One region of the Cytobacillus sp. FSL K6-0265 genome, then DNA from elsewhere that is predicted to be linked to it. Evidence: predicted binding sites of a transcription regulator. Region 1 holds the regulator's gene; the other holds the start of a gene.

Region 1 (7,835 bases):
TCCGGCATACTGATTACCGCCACATCAAAGCCTTCTTCTTTTAACGCAGCTTTAGCCTTCACCGCTAATTCTACCTCTGACCCTGTCGCTAAAAGAAGCGCATCTGGTTGCTCTTTTTCTGCTTTCGCAATCACATAAGCACCTTTTTCTACTCCTTCAAGGGCTAACTCTGCTGAGTTTGGTAGTGTAGCAATATTTTGCCTAGTTAACACAAGTGCTGTTGGTTGATCTTTTGACTCAATCGCTAGCTTCCAGGCAGCTGAAGTCTCATTTCCATCAGCTGGGCGAATCACAGCTAAATTAGGCATGGCACGAAGCGCTGCTAATTGTTCAACCGGTTCATGCGTAGGCCCATCTTCACCTACAGCAATGCTGTCATGTGTAAAAACATAAGTAACTGGGAGCTTCATTAATGCTGCAAGTCGAATAGCTGGTCTTAAGTAGTCGGAGAATACAAAGAATGTCCCTCCAAAGACATTTAGACCACCGTGTAAAGCCATACCATTTAAAGCTGCACCCATGGCAAATTCTCGTACCCCAAACCAAATATTTTTACCAGCATAATTAGTTGCTGAGAAGTCTTCTGCATCTTTCATCATCGTCTTATTCGAGCCCGCTAAGTCAGCTGAACCACCAAAGAAAGATGGTAAGTTCTTCGCGATACCATTGAGAGCTTCCCCTGAAGATGCTCTAGTTGCTAAGCTTTTGCCTTCTTCATAAACAGGAAGATCTTTATCCCAACCATTTGGTAATTCACCTTTGATTGCACCTTCTAGCTGTTCTGCTAATTCCGGATGATCTTTTTTGTAAGCAGCAAAAAGATCTTTCCATTCACGATCTACTTTTTCACCGTTAATAGCTACATTTTGATTGAAGTGTGCATATACTTCTTCAGGCACATGAAAATCTTCTTCAAATGTCCACTCATAAGCATCTTTTGTTAATTTTAATTCAGCTGAACCTAGTGGTGATCCATGAGAAGCAGAGGAGCCTGCCTTATTCGGGGATCCATAACCAATTACCGTCTTAACTTCAATTAATGTCGGTTGTGTAGTATTTTGACGAGCGCTGTCAATTGCCTGGGCAATTTCATCGAGATTATTTCCATCTTCTACTCGGAGATAATGCCAGCCATAACTCTTAAAACGATCCGCTACACTTTCAGAAAATGATTGATCTAAATCTCCGTCTAATGAAATATCATTAGAATCATACATTACGATCAGCTTTCCTAATTGAAGGTGACCAGCAAGAGAAGCGGCTTCTGCTGACACTCCCTCCATTAAGTCTCCATCTCCGCATATACTATATGTATAGTGGTCTACTACATTGTAGCCATCTTTATTATATTCAGCTGATAGGTGGCTTTCTGCCATTGCCATCCCAACTGCCATGGCAATCCCTTGTCCTAATGGACCTGTTGTGGCATCTACACCTGGTGTATGGCCAAATTCAGGATGTCCTGGTGTTTTACTACCCCACTGGCGAAATTCCTTAATATCATCTAAAGAAAGATCATATCCCGATAAATGAAGGAGACTATACAATAGCATAGACCCATGACCTGCAGATAACACGAAGCGATCACGATTAAACCAATCAGGATTTTTGGGATTATGATTCATAAACTTTGTCCATAAAGTATACGCCATTGGCGCAGCTCCCATTGGCATTCCTGGATGACCAGAGTTTGCCTTCTCGACTGCATCGATTGACAATGTTCTTATGGCGCTAATTGATAAAGCATCTGTTTTGTTGAACATGAACGACATCCTTTCAATATATATCCTACAAATTAAATATAATAGACTTTCACCTTCAGTTACAACCAGAAAGGTAAAATATTATATAATTGTCATATAAAACAACAACAACAAAGGAAACTGCTCGTTACAGTTTCCTTTTAAAATTTATAAACACAATCTTAGTGAAGTGGTTTATTTTGTTCACGCTTTAACTTATCTGGTGTAACATCATTACCTTCAGGGTCAATAACAGTAACACCTTTTAATGTATTTAACATAGAAGCTCTAAACTTTTCTAAATATTCTTTTCTTAATTTAGATTGTTCCTTTGCCTCTAATTCTGATAAACCTTCCGTCTTTGCTTTCTTGGCAAGCGAATTAATTCTCGCTAATTTTTCTTTTGAAATCATTGTGTTACACTCCTTCCCATCCAAAAAGTCTTCAACCATATGGAGAAGATACTTAATAGCCATATTACTAAATATGAATGCATTTGACAAGAAAGCAGTTTACAATCATGTTTTTCACTATAATTTTCAGACGATAATACGTTGGTAAAGTATTGCTTTAAGATTTGGTAAAGCTATGTATCATTGTGCTCTTTTGAAAAATATGAATCTATTTAATGTAGGAAGCGTATGGAAGTAAGGGGAATGAGGAAATATACTTTCACTATCGTTTAATGTAAAAAAACATGGATTAATCTTAGGAGCACAGATAACCATTCACAATTTACGTTATTTCCCTCCAATGATGGTGCATGAACTCAACAATTGAAGGATCTTTCAGTATGCTTTTTTCTTGGGAGCAAAACAAGATATCTTCGTCTTTCAGTTTTAAAATATATTGCGCAATCAAATTAAGTGACATATTAGATTTGTATCATGATGGTTCATGATCCACCAGCTCTATTTCATCTATATATTCATTATATCTACGGTTAACGGTCGCTTTAGATACTTTATAACCAAAGCCTCTTAACGTTGCAGCAATTTCTGCAAAAGTAAGGTTGTTTTTTCTCAATTTTACTATTTCTTCAATTGGTACTTCTATTCGTTCTCTGCCGTTTATATTACCTTGGTTTTTTAAATTTTTTTCAGGTCGAAAGCCTTTTTGAACAGCTTTTTGCATCCCTCTTTTAATTTTTACATTATGTAGTTTTCTTTGATATTCTTCAACCATGCTAACAATCTGTAATACCATAGAATCTGAATCTGAAAGTTGCAATTCCCCGTTATGGGCAATTGTAAAAATCTTCCCATTTTCTTTAAGTATACAATGTAAGATGGCGATTTTAGCATTGCCTCTTCCAATCCTGGTTTCATCTTGAATAAGAACAGCCTCCGCTTGTTTCTGTTTTAGTAACTCTAATAATTGCAGCACACCTATTCTTTCTAAATCATAGCCACTTGCTTTCTCACGTATCACTTCAACTACAATCATATCCTTCATTCTCGCTAAATGTAAAAGTTCTTCTTCTTGTCTAGCAAGGGACGTTTCCTGTGTATCCTTCGTCGTGCTCACCCTACAATATATAATTACATTCATTCTCATTCATTCCTTTAGTCTTCTAATATCACACTAGCTAAATTGGTTTCAGATATTATTTCACCATCTGTAATGGGAAGATATACCGTATCACCAGGATGTATTTCACCTAAATGTATATGATTAAATTCTTCTACCCAAGCAACAAAATCTTTAGAAGACATATTATGGGCATCTCTAAAATCCTCCGCAATTTTCCATAAAGAATCCCCTTGTTTTACTTCAACCTTTACATACTCCTCCTGATTTGCATTACCAGTGTTCAAAAATAATAGGAAAGCCATACCGAAACTAAAAGCGATAAGAATAATAGCATAACTATAAGAATTCCACAATTGTTTTATCATTAATTGTCACCCCTGAATAGAATATATGTTCGATTTGATGATTTTAGTATAATGCGAACACTTGTTTCTGTCAACAAGAAAATTCGAACTTATGTTTGTATCTGTTTTCTACTGGTGGTATAATAAGCTTAATGATATTGACGAAGGTGCGTGATAGCGTGAAATTATCTAAGAGGCAGCAAGATATATTGAATTTTATAAAGGATGAAGTAAAACAAAAAGGGTATCCACCGTCTGTTAGGGAAATAGGCGAAGCTGTTGGACTAGCTTCAAGTTCAACCGTACACGGTCATCTAGCCAGACTAGAGAGTAAAGGGCTTATTCGTCGAGATCCAACAAAACCCCGTGCCATTGAAGTATTAAATTTAGAAGAGAGCAATCCAATTCCTAAAGTGCAAACAGTGAACGTTCCTATTATCGGTAAGGTTACTGCTGGTCAACCTATTACTGCGATTGAGAATGTTGAGGAATATTTTCCTTTACCTGAAAGAATGGCTCCGAGTGACGAAAATATCTTCATGCTTGAAATTATGGGAGAAAGTATGATTGAAGCTGGCATATTAGATGGTGATTATGTCATAGTCAAGCAGCAACAAACAGCAAATAATGGAGAAATCGTCGTTGCTATGACGGAAGATGACGAGGCCACGGTTAAGCGATTCTTTAAAGAGAAGAACTTTATTCGCCTACAACCAGAAAACCCTACTATGGAGCCGATTATTTTGCATAATGTATCTATTTTAGGCAAAGTTATTGGTGTTTATCGCCAAATTCATTAAAAAAGAGTGTCATTTTTGACACTCCTTTTTAATCGTTGCAATTATCTTTATATGTTACGCATCCAATTATTAAATTTGAAAAATTCAGTAAAATAGAATCATTACATGGAGACAAAAATATATTATAATGAAATTTACACCAAGAATCAACCTAAGGTCGCAAAAAAATCTCGGCTTTAGGAGTGTGAAGGAAAAATGTTAATGAACATTCTCTTCGCTGCGTTGATTGGTGGAATTGTCGGTGTTGCAGGGCATTTGCAGAGGTTAGGCAAACTAGTCAAGCCACGGATGACGAAAAAATTCATTTATTTAGGGTTCTTAGAAGACATCTTACTAGGAGGACTGGCGGCCGTATTTGTCATTGTGACAACAACACCGGATTCCCCCACTGCTGTTTTCATCATCTCTCTCGTTTCTGGTATGGGAGGAGAGGGTATCTTAAAATTATTAGATACCCTAAAAGTAAAAGATCACGAATAAATTTTATTCCGTTCTTATGAACGGTTTTTTGTTGTATATAAAAAGAACAAATAATATCTAGACAACCTCATTTTTCACCTACTATTATAAGAACTAAGCGCTAGAAATACCTGCTCAGACTGTTCAATTTCACATTTATGAAGGGATATAACACATCATCGTTTTACGATGAGTTGCTTCTTAAATTGTAGTATGTATGTCTTACACAGATCTTAGAATCACTTGACTACCTTCTACATGATGTTTTATGGGGCGATAAAACATCATGTCTTTTCATGAAAAACTGATGGTTTAATGGAATAAATGTTCATTTGATCCAGTTGATGGGTAAATAGAACAATCTACTTCAAAATACATACACTTTATATTCAATTCATCATCTATTAGGAATTAATAGCTATCTTGATTTCACGAACCAAGTCATCCACAGGTTGAGGATCGCTTCAAGCAACTATTTCTCATTGATTTCGATTATCTAGCATCATTGTTATAGTTTTTCTTCCTATTAATTAATAGATAGGACTGTAGACAAACTCAATATAAGGAGTTTGTCTACAAGTGAAGCAACCGTTAAGATTGGTTTTAAAGATGTTTTTTAGTATCCGCAATAGTTATTTTCTCATAAATTAACTTCCGCTAAAACACTGTAAAAGCACTCTCAACTATCGGGTTTTCCTCAGTGCCTTATACCTCAACTGCAACAATATCATCACAACAGATCGTAGTGATTCTTACACGACCTTTCTTGTCACAACAATCATCGTGACGATGACATTCCGCTTTTGCTAAGAAGACTAAATTTCCACGAACATCGATAAACTCTCCGAACACATGGCCGCCACCTTTAAGAAAAACCTTCACATCTTCACCACGGGAAATGTTCTTAAAAAACTCATCGCAGCCACAATCGTTATTGTCGTCTTTGCTGTAATTACCACAACCATAATTATTGTTGTCATATCCGTATGAGTCTGAATATCTTGGGCTTCTACCAAAAAAACAATTATTATATCCCATACCTCTTCCTCCTTTCTATGATTATGTTAATACTATATGTGGATGGTCTTGCAGTTGTACGGGCTATACCACCCTGTTAAGAGACCATTTTATTTGCTCTATGTTTCTATCTTTTAATCTTTCTACCCTAACTAAATAAAGAAGCAGCCGTTATGGCTGCTTTGAGCTAGATCCTTTTTAGTATCTCTTAAATAGATAGCAAGTTGAATGATGATATGAAACTGTTATATCCTATTGCCTTAATTCCTCGATGATACAATAAAGAAGAATCTTAATTATCGAGTTTCAACTGCAACGATATTATCACAACAGATTGTAGTGATTTTTACTCGACCTTTCTTGTCACAACAACAATCATCGTGATGATGACATTCTGCTTTTGCTAGGAAGACTAAATTTCCACGAACATCGATGAATTCTCCTGATACATGGTCGCCGCCTTTAAGAAAAACTCTCACATCCTCACCACGGGAAATGTTCTTAAAGAACTCATCACAGCCACAATCCTTATTGTCGTCTTTACTGTAATTGCCACAACCACAATTGTTGTTATTATATCCATATGAGTCTGAATATCTTGGGCTTCTACCAAAAAAACAATTATTATATCCCATATCTCTTCCTCCTTTCTATGATTATGTTAATACTATATGTGGAAAATGAAGAGTTGTACGGGCTATCTCACCCTGTTAAGAGACCATTTTATTTTCTCTTTGTATCTTCTTTTAGTTTTTCGAGTCTACTCTAACTAATATAAAAAAGCAGCCGTTATGGCTGCTTTGAGCAGAGTCCTTTTAGTATTTATTAAATAGATACGAAGTGAAGAAGCAGTTATATCCCTTGCAATAACTTCCTCTAAGACACATAAAAAAGGACTCTTACTAAGGTGTTTCTTTAGACTTCAACTGCAACGATATCATCACAACAGATCGTAGTAATCCTTACACGATCTTTCTTGTCGCAACAATCTTTGTGGCGATCATCGTGACGATCATCGCGACGATGACAGTTAGCTTTTGCTAGGAAAACTAAATTTCCACGAACATCGATAAACTCTCCGAAAACATGGCCGCCGCCTTTAAGGAATACTTTCACATCCTCACCACGGGAAATGTTTCTAAAGAATTCATCGCAGCCACAATCGTTATGATCATATCCATATGAATCTGAATAGTTTTGATTTTTATATCCCATATTCTCATCCTCCTTTCTATGATTATGTTAATACTATATGTGGAAGATGAAGAGTTGTACGGGCTATATCACCTTGTTAAAAGACCATTTTATGTTTTATATGACATCTTTTAGATTTTTTTAAATGCATGGAAAAGCGACGTTAAGGTCCATTCTATAAAAGGAATAAGGTTCAAAATGAATGTCTTAAGACCTCTCCTCACCACTTTACTTTCTTCTATTTTTAATACAAAAAAACCGCAGGTACCTCGATTACATCGAGTTTACCTACAGTCACATTTTTTGGTCTTATTTTGGTCAACAGAATAATTAGTTGGTCATGAATTTTATTTGAGCAAAACAAAACCCCCTCAAACCATAGTGGTAGAGGGGTTAATTTTATTAATACATTTGTAAATATTGCTCGCGTTCCCATGGGTGAACTTGCGTACGGAACATATCCCACTCAATTTCTTTTGCTTCGATAAAGTGTTCAAGAATATGTTCACCAAGTGCAGCAACCATTACTTCATCTTGTTTAAGAAGTTCTAGCGCGCTATAAAGTGTAGCTGGAAGATCTTTAATGCCTTCAGCTTCACGCTCTTCTTTGCTCATCACATAGATATTACGATCTACTGGAGCTGGTGGTGTTAGGTTGTTTTTCACGCCATCTAACCCAGCTTTAAGAAGAACAGCCATTGCAAGATAAGGATTTGCAGCTGGATCCACACTACGTACTTCTACAC
Region 2 (7,835 bases), 190 kb from region 1:
ACTGAAGGCTACTTAACAATGGATGCTCTTGCTGCTTTCGTATTCGGAATCATTGTAATTGATGCGATACGTTCTAAAGGCGTTCAATCAAATAAAGTGGTGATGCTTTCAGTTATTAAAGCAGGTTTAATCTCAGCCGGATTGCTTGCCTTGATATACGGCTCACTTTCTTACATTGGTGCAAGTAGTGTTTCGCAATTAGGTATTTTAGGAAATGGTGGTGCGGTTTTATCTGAAGTTTCAGCACATTATTTTGGTTCATATGGAGGAGTTATACTAAGTGTAATTGTTATTGCAGCCTGTTTAACGACTAGTATTGGTTTAATCTCCTCATGTGCAGCTTATTTTAGTAAAATCATGCCTAAAGTCTCTTATAATACATTTGTTATTATTTTCTCAGTATTTAGTGCAGCCATTGCTAATTTTGGTTTAAGTCAATTGATCGCTATTTCAGTACCGGTATTGACAGCTATTTATCCATTAGCGATTGTATTATTAATTCTTACATTCTTACACCCATTGTTTAATGGCAAGAAAACGGTTTATCAAATGAGTATGTTATTTACATTTATTATTGGTGTCTTTGATGGCTTTAAAGCAGCAGGATATACGATTGCCTCAGTAGATAATCTTTTCTCTAGTATTCTTCCATTATATGATGTAGGGCTAGGTTGGTTATTACCTGCATTTATAGGCGCTGTTATAGGAATGATTATTGGCTTATTTCAACGGAAAAAAGTTGAGGATGAAAAAGAACAAGTCATTTAAAGAGAAAAAGAAGCCTCCGACTAAAATGGAGGCTTCTTTTATTGATATAAGGACAATGCTGATTATTCAGATATGTTAAGTTCATCTCTCAACTCTGTATGTATGATCTTAATCAAGCGGTAATGTAATTGTAATGGTTGTACCTACATTCATTTCAGATGAAATGTTAATCCACCCATTATGTTGTTCAATAATTCTTTTGCAGATGGATAACCCAATGCCTGTGCCCGTTGTTTTAGTAGAATAAAAAGGTTGAAAAAGCTTTTCTAATGTCTCTTCATTCATCCCATAACCCGTATCTTTTATAACGATTATACAGGTTTCATCTGTACTTCTAACAGAGATTTTAATCGTATTTTCTTGGTGTTGCTCCACTGTATCAAATGATTCGAGTGCATTTTTAATTAGATTGACTAATACTTGTTTTAATTGCTTGGCGTTTCCATTTATATACGGGTCATCTTTTGATAATTGGAATGTGAGTGCTGTATTTTTTAAAATCGCTTCACTTTGAAACAACAGGAAAGTATCGTGGACAAGTTTATTAATAGAAATACGTTCTTTAATATTGTCTGTTGGTTTTGCTGCATTTAAAAACTCATGGATAATGTCATTGGCACGATTAATCTCATCTAGAGCAATATCAACATATTGATTTTTCCCTGACTCATTGAGATAGGGTTTTAACAATTGTAAAAAACCTTTAACTGTTGTAAGTGGATTGCGGATTTCGTGTGCCATAGATGCTGCAAGTGTACTTAAATTTTGTGCGTATTCATTTGTGAAATTTGCTTCATTAATCTGAGAAGCTGTTTCATGAATGATTTTCTTTTTTTCATTCAGTTCTAAACTAAATCTGAGAAGTTTCTGTTCCAATTGTTGTGTTTGATAGTTATGGTCAGCAGATAATGAATGAAATAAGGGATAGCAAAATAAATGACATGATTCTTCCTCTGGAATCGTATAGACGCGATAATTGTGATACCCGTTACCGAAAAATAGCTGTAAATTAAGAACTGCTTTTTTCTTGCGTATTACATTAAATTGTTCGACATCTTCGTAATTCATTAATTGTGTGAATGGGGTACCAATGATTGTATGTTGATTAACTATAGATGTTGAAACCACGTGATTATTGTTGTCAATTAAGAAGTATGGAAATGGTAGTTCTTTTAAGACAATCTCAGTTAATTTCATTTCTTATCATCCTTACCATTGTTTGTCATGTGGAAGTAGTATTTAATGTCATGCTCTTTTATTCTATTAGAAGAAATTGCAATATATGTTAGAAAAAGATGTATATTGAGAAAAAAACACGAAACTTCTCTACATATTTTGTTATGTACTTGAGTTAAAATGTCATATTTTTAAATAAATAGCAAAGTTGGAATGATTAATCTTATCATACCAAAGTCATTCAATGGCTTTCAATCACCGTTTTCATTCGTTAAAGGGATTTTTTAGGATTGATTAGAGAAAAGACTCACGTCATTCTACCTAGTAAAGAAATGGATAGATAAGAAAAAGACAGCATTCCTTAACGCTGTCTTTTGGATGTCTATCTTTTCTTTTTGAATAAATTGACCTTTGGTTCGGTTTTATTGACAATCCTTTTAATATTTGTACGATGTCGATAAATGATGAACGATGTCATTAAGGCAATCACTATGATTAAAATTGGATCACCGAGAATAATTGAATAAATCAATCCTGCAATACCAGCAATCATTGATGATAATGAAACATATTTAGTAGTGAGAAGCGAGATGAAAAATACAACTAATATGACCGCAAACATAACAGGCACGAACGCCAGCACAACACCTGCAGATGTAGCAACAGCTTTACCACCTTTGAATCCTGCAAATATCGGATACATATGTCCAATAACAGCAAAAATCCCTATAATCACTGTATGTATATCAATATCAAAGAAGATAGGTAATACTCCAGCAGCTATTGTACCTTTTAGGATATCTGCAAGTGTAACGGTAAACCCTGCTTTTTTCCCTAGCGTTCGGAAAGTGTTTGTCCCACCAAGGTTACCACTACCATGCTCACGGATATCAATGCCATAAAACACTTTACCAATGATTAATCCAGATGGAATGGAACCAATTAAATAAGCAATAAGAAAAACGATGATTACTTCAAATGTCATAAACTCTCCCCCACGGAATAAAAATACAGTTCTTATATTGTACCATGTAAATAAGTGAATGTACTATGTTGCATTTAAATTATCTTTTCAAGTGCCAAGATTGATTCCTTTATTATGAAACGAATGTTAAATAGATATATGAGTAAAATTAGTAGAAAAGAACATTTTTGTTAAGCGGTATGGCGTAAATTTAGCGAGAAAGAAAGCTGTATAAAAGAGATGACGATATTATGTTAGAAAGAACAGAATTGCGATCTATTCGCATTTATACTTTAATTCAGATAAAATAGTGTAGAGTTCAAAATAAGAGGTGAATGTATTGAGTATAGAAAACCCAACAAGAACTGAAATTGGAAAGTTGTTAAAACAAGCAAAGAGGATTGCCGTCGTAGGATTAAGTGATAACCCTAATCGCACATCCTATATGGTAAGTGAAGCGATGCAAAAAAGTGGTTACGAAATTATTCCTGTTAACCCGAAAATTAAGGAAGTATTAGGTGTAAAAGCGGTTGCATCATTAGCTGAAATAGAAGGCAAAGTGGATATTGTTAATGTCTTTAGACGTTCAGAATATTTGCCAAGTCTTGCAAGTGAATTTCAAAATATTGATTGTCCCATTTTTTGGACTCAGCTAGGTGTTGTAGATGAAGGTGTATTTCAGCAATTAAGTGATGCTGGTTATACCGTGATCATGGATCGATGCATTAAAGTAGAGCATGCGCTAACAAAATAACATTTGTAGCATGGGATCATGAATTTGATTTCATGCTTTTTCTTTCATAAGCGGATTAGTAGAGAAAATATGATATAATGATTAGAACGTTTGTTCTTATTCCTTGTTGCAACAGTATATCTATCTTTAAAGCATGTTACAATGAGGAACATATATGCATACTACTCGCATGATTAAGAAGGAATATAGTGAATAAGAATGGAATAATAAACCGATATCTAATGTAGAGAGGTGCATAAAGAGGCGGTTATGATATAATCAAACTCTATTGCCAACTCGGATTGATAGACAATAGACGGTTTTTGAAGAGATGAAAGGGGAATGCTTGTGGCAAAAAATCAGGAAGTATTTGACTATAATGATGATGCCATACAAGTACTTGAGGGATTAGAAGCTGTTAGAAAACGTCCCGGAATGTACATTGGAAGTACGGATGCAAGAGGGTTACACCACCTTGTATACGAAATAGTCGATAACGCTGTAGATGAAGCACTCGCAGGTTTCGGCGATCATATCATTGTCAAAATACATAAAGACAATTCAATTAGTGTTCAAGATAAAGGTCGGGGAATGCCGACCGGAATGCACAAAATGGGCAAGCCTACAACCGAAGTCATATTGACTGTGTTGCACGCTGGAGGGAAGTTTGGCCAAGGTGGATACAAAACAAGTGGTGGACTTCATGGTGTGGGTGCATCAGTTGTTAATGCCTTATCCCAATGGCTAGTTGTAAAAATTAAACGTGATGGACTTGTTTATGAACAGCGATTTGAAAACGGTGGAAAGGCAGTAACAACGCTTGAGAAAGTTGGCAAAACGAATCAAGTCGGGACAACGATCCACTTTAAACCAGATCCCACGATTTTTTCAACAACTACATATAATTTTGAAGTGTTAAGTGAACGATTACGAGAATCCGCTTTTCTTTTAAAAGGGATGAAAATCGAAATAACGGATGAACGTCATGATCTTAAAGAGATTTACCATTATGAAAACGGAATTGAAGCTTTCGTTCAGTACCTAAATGAAGAAAAAGACACGCTCCATCCAGTAGTTAGTTTTGAAGGCGAGCATAACGGCATTGAAGTTGATTTTGCCTTCCAATTTAATGATGGTTTTTCAGAAAATGTCCTTTCTTTTGTGAATAATGTTCGTACGAAAGATGGAGGGACGCACGAAGCTGGAGCTAAAACAGCGATGACCAGGGTGTTCAATGAATATGCCCGCAAAGTCCAGCTGTTAAAAGAGAAAGATAAGAACTTAGAAGGAACCGATTTAAGAGAAGGTTTCGCAGCGATTGTCTCCGTACGTGTACCCGAAGGACTTTTACAATTTGAAGGACAAACAAAGGGTAAGCTCGGCACAAGTGAAGCACGTTCAGCAGTCGATGCCGTTGTATCAGAGCACCTCTCCTATTTCCTTGAAGAAAATCCAGAGACAAGCTCTTTATTAATTAAGAAAGCAATTAGAGCTTTTCAAGCAAGAGAAGCAGCACGTAAAGCGAGAGAAGACGCTAGAGGCGGGAAAAAGAAGAAACGCGCTGAAGCGGTTTTATCAGGGAAGCTGACACCTGCTCAATCACGTAACCCAGAAAGAAACGAATTATATTTAGTAGAGGGTGACTCTGCAGGTGGTTCAGCAAAGCAAGGGCGCGATAGAAGGTTTCAAGCGGTATTGCCCTTAAGGGGTAAGGTAATAAATACTGAGAAGGCGAAACTCGCAGATATCTTTAAAAATGAAGAAATAAACACGATTATACACGCTGTTGGAGCGGGTGTCGGTGGTGACTTCACGATTGAAGATATTAATTACGATAAAGTGATTATTATGACGGATGCTGATACTGATGGCGCCCATATTCAAGTGCTCTTATTGACCTTCTTTTACCGCTATATGAAGCCGTTACTTGAAGCAGGTAAAGTCTATATTGCTTTACCACCATTGTATAAAGTGAGTAAAGGTTCAGGAAAGAAAGAAGTAATAGAGTATGCATGGAGTGATGAAGAGCTTCCGGATACGATTAAGAAGGTCGGTAAAGGCTATATTATTCAGCGTTATAAAGGACTTGGTGAAATGAATGCTGACCAATTATGGGAAACAACAATGGATCCGGAAACGAGAACGCTCATCCGTGTGAAAATTGATGACGCTGCGAGAGCGGAACGTAGAATTACCACATTAATGGGTGATAAAGTTGAACCGCGTAGAAAATGGATTGAAACCAATGTTGCATTTGGCTTAGAAGAAGATGGCAGCATTTTAGAAAATGAAAACATTTCTACGCTTGAGGAGTTAGATTCATGAACAAAGCAGAACAATTTCGTGATCTGCCGTTAGAAGATGTCCTTGGGGACCGATTTGGCAGATATAGTAAATATATTATACAAGATAGAGCATTACCTGATGCGAGAGACGGGCTAAAGCCCGTACAGCGTCGTATTTTATATGCCATGCATGTAGAAGGAAATACGCATGATAAAGGTTTTAGAAAATCGGCAAAAACGGTCGGTAATGTGATTGGTAATTATCACCCACATGGTGATACGTCTGTATATGATGCCATGGTGCGTATGAGTCAAGATTGGAAGTTGCGCAAGCTTCTTATTGAAATGCACGGTAATAATGGTAGTATCGATAATGATCCGCCTGCTGCGATGCGGTATACAGAGGCGAGATTATCTTCTATTTCTTCTGCACTCTTAAATGATATTGAAAAAAGAACGGTTGATTTTATCCCGAACTTTGATGATACTTCGAATGAGCCAACAGTTTTACCAGCGAGTTATCCTAACTTACTTGTCAATGGATCAACAGGCATTTCTGCCGGGTATGCAACGGAAATTCCACCTCATCACCTCGGAGAAGTGATTGATGCTGTTATTCATCGTATGGATCGTCCACAAAGTACTGTCGATGACTTAATGCAGTATATAAAAGGACCTGATTTTCCTACCGGTGGAATGATACAAGGTGTGGAAGGTATTAAGAAAGCCTATGAAACGGGCAAAGGTAAGGTTATTATCCGTGGTAAAGTAGATTTCGAGGATATTCGTGGTGGTAGAAAGCAAATTGTCATTACTGAAATTCCTTATGAAGTCAATAAAGCGAACTTAGTGAAGAAAATGGATGAATTTCGATTCGATCGTAAAATCGAAGGAATCGCTGAAGTCCGTGATGAAACGGATCGTACTGGGCTGAGAATTGTCGTTGAATTAAAGAAAGATGCTGACCCACAAGGTGTTTTACACTATTTATATAAATATACTGATCTGCAAATCCCATATAATTTTAATATGGTGGCGATTCATAACCGTCATCCGAAAACGATGGGTTTAGTTCCCTTATTAGATGCCTATATTGACCATCGAAAAGAGGTTGTCACACGTAGAACACAATTCGATTTAGAAAAAGCGCAAACACGTCAGCATATCGTTGAAGGACTCATAAAGGCGTTATCTATATTGGATGAAGTCATCGCGACGATTCGTGCTTCAAAAGATAAGCGTGATGCGAAAGAGAACTTGATGAGAGAGTATCAATTTACAGAGCCACAAGCAGAAGCGATCGTCTCATTACAACTTTATCGTTTGACGAATACGGATATTACAGCTTTGCGTGCAGAAGCAGAAGAACTAGCGGCCAAAGTAGAGGAACTCACATCGATTCTTGCCAGTGACAAGAAACTCGCATCAGTGATAAAAAAAGAGCTTCGTGAAGTGAAGAAGCGATTTGAAGACAATCGAAGAACAGTAATTCAAGCAGAAATAGAAGAAATTAAAATTAACCTAGAAGTTCTTGTAGCAAATGAAGATGTGATTGTTACTGTCACAAGAGATGGGTATATTAAACGGACAAGCCAGCGTTCTTATTCTGCTTCAAATGGACAAGATTTAGCGATGAAAGAATCCGACCGTTTATTAACAAAGCTAGAGATGAATACAACCGATGTTCTCCTTCTATTTACGAATAAGGGCAGCTACTTATATTGTCCTGTTCACCAATTACCTGATATCCGTTGGAAGGACATGGGTCAACATATTGCCAATATCATTGCTATTGATCGTGATGAATGTATCATTCATGCCATCCCTATTACTGATTTTGAACAAGAGAACGCGACATTACTATTTATTACGAAAAACGGTATGGTGAAGAAAACCGAATTAAAATCAT

What was found. The regulator LexA, encoded in region 1, represses DNA repair genes until DNA is damaged. The targets are predictions, from matches to a motif close to CGAACATATGTTCG.
Region 2: a site for LexA is predicted at 3,746-3,759, ahead of parE (DNA topoisomerase IV subunit B). Genes of this name have one in related genera too.

The regions. Positions count from the first base shown of each region.
Region 1 is NZ_JBBOPE010000001.1:1,952,086-1,959,920, reverse strand. It holds gene tkt (transketolase) at 1-1,763, opposite strand, end outside; gene MHH73_RS10045 (DUF896 domain-containing protein) at 1,925-2,155, opposite strand; gene MHH73_RS10040 (YneB family resolvase-like protein) at 2,628-3,293, opposite strand; gene yneA (cell division suppressor protein YneA) at 3,308-3,640, opposite strand; gene lexA (transcriptional repressor LexA) at 3,772-4,419, shown strand; gene MHH73_RS10025 (DUF4257 domain-containing protein) at 4,615-4,899, shown strand; gene MHH73_RS10020 (hypothetical protein) at 5,584-5,916, opposite strand; gene MHH73_RS10015 (hypothetical protein) at 6,192-6,530, opposite strand; gene MHH73_RS10010 (hypothetical protein) at 6,811-7,110, opposite strand; gene glnA (type I glutamate--ammonia ligase) at 7,492-7,835, opposite strand, start outside.
Region 2 is NZ_JBBOPE010000001.1:2,137,749-2,145,583, forward strand. It holds gene brnQ (branched-chain amino acid transport system II carrier protein) at 1-768, shown strand, start outside; gene MHH73_RS10925 (sensor histidine kinase) at 877-1,965, opposite strand; gene plsY (glycerol-3-phosphate 1-O-acyltransferase PlsY) at 2,327-2,929, opposite strand; gene MHH73_RS10935 (CoA-binding protein) at 3,249-3,662, shown strand; gene parE (DNA topoisomerase IV subunit B) at 3,990-5,966, shown strand; gene parC (DNA topoisomerase IV subunit A) at 5,963-7,835, shown strand, end outside.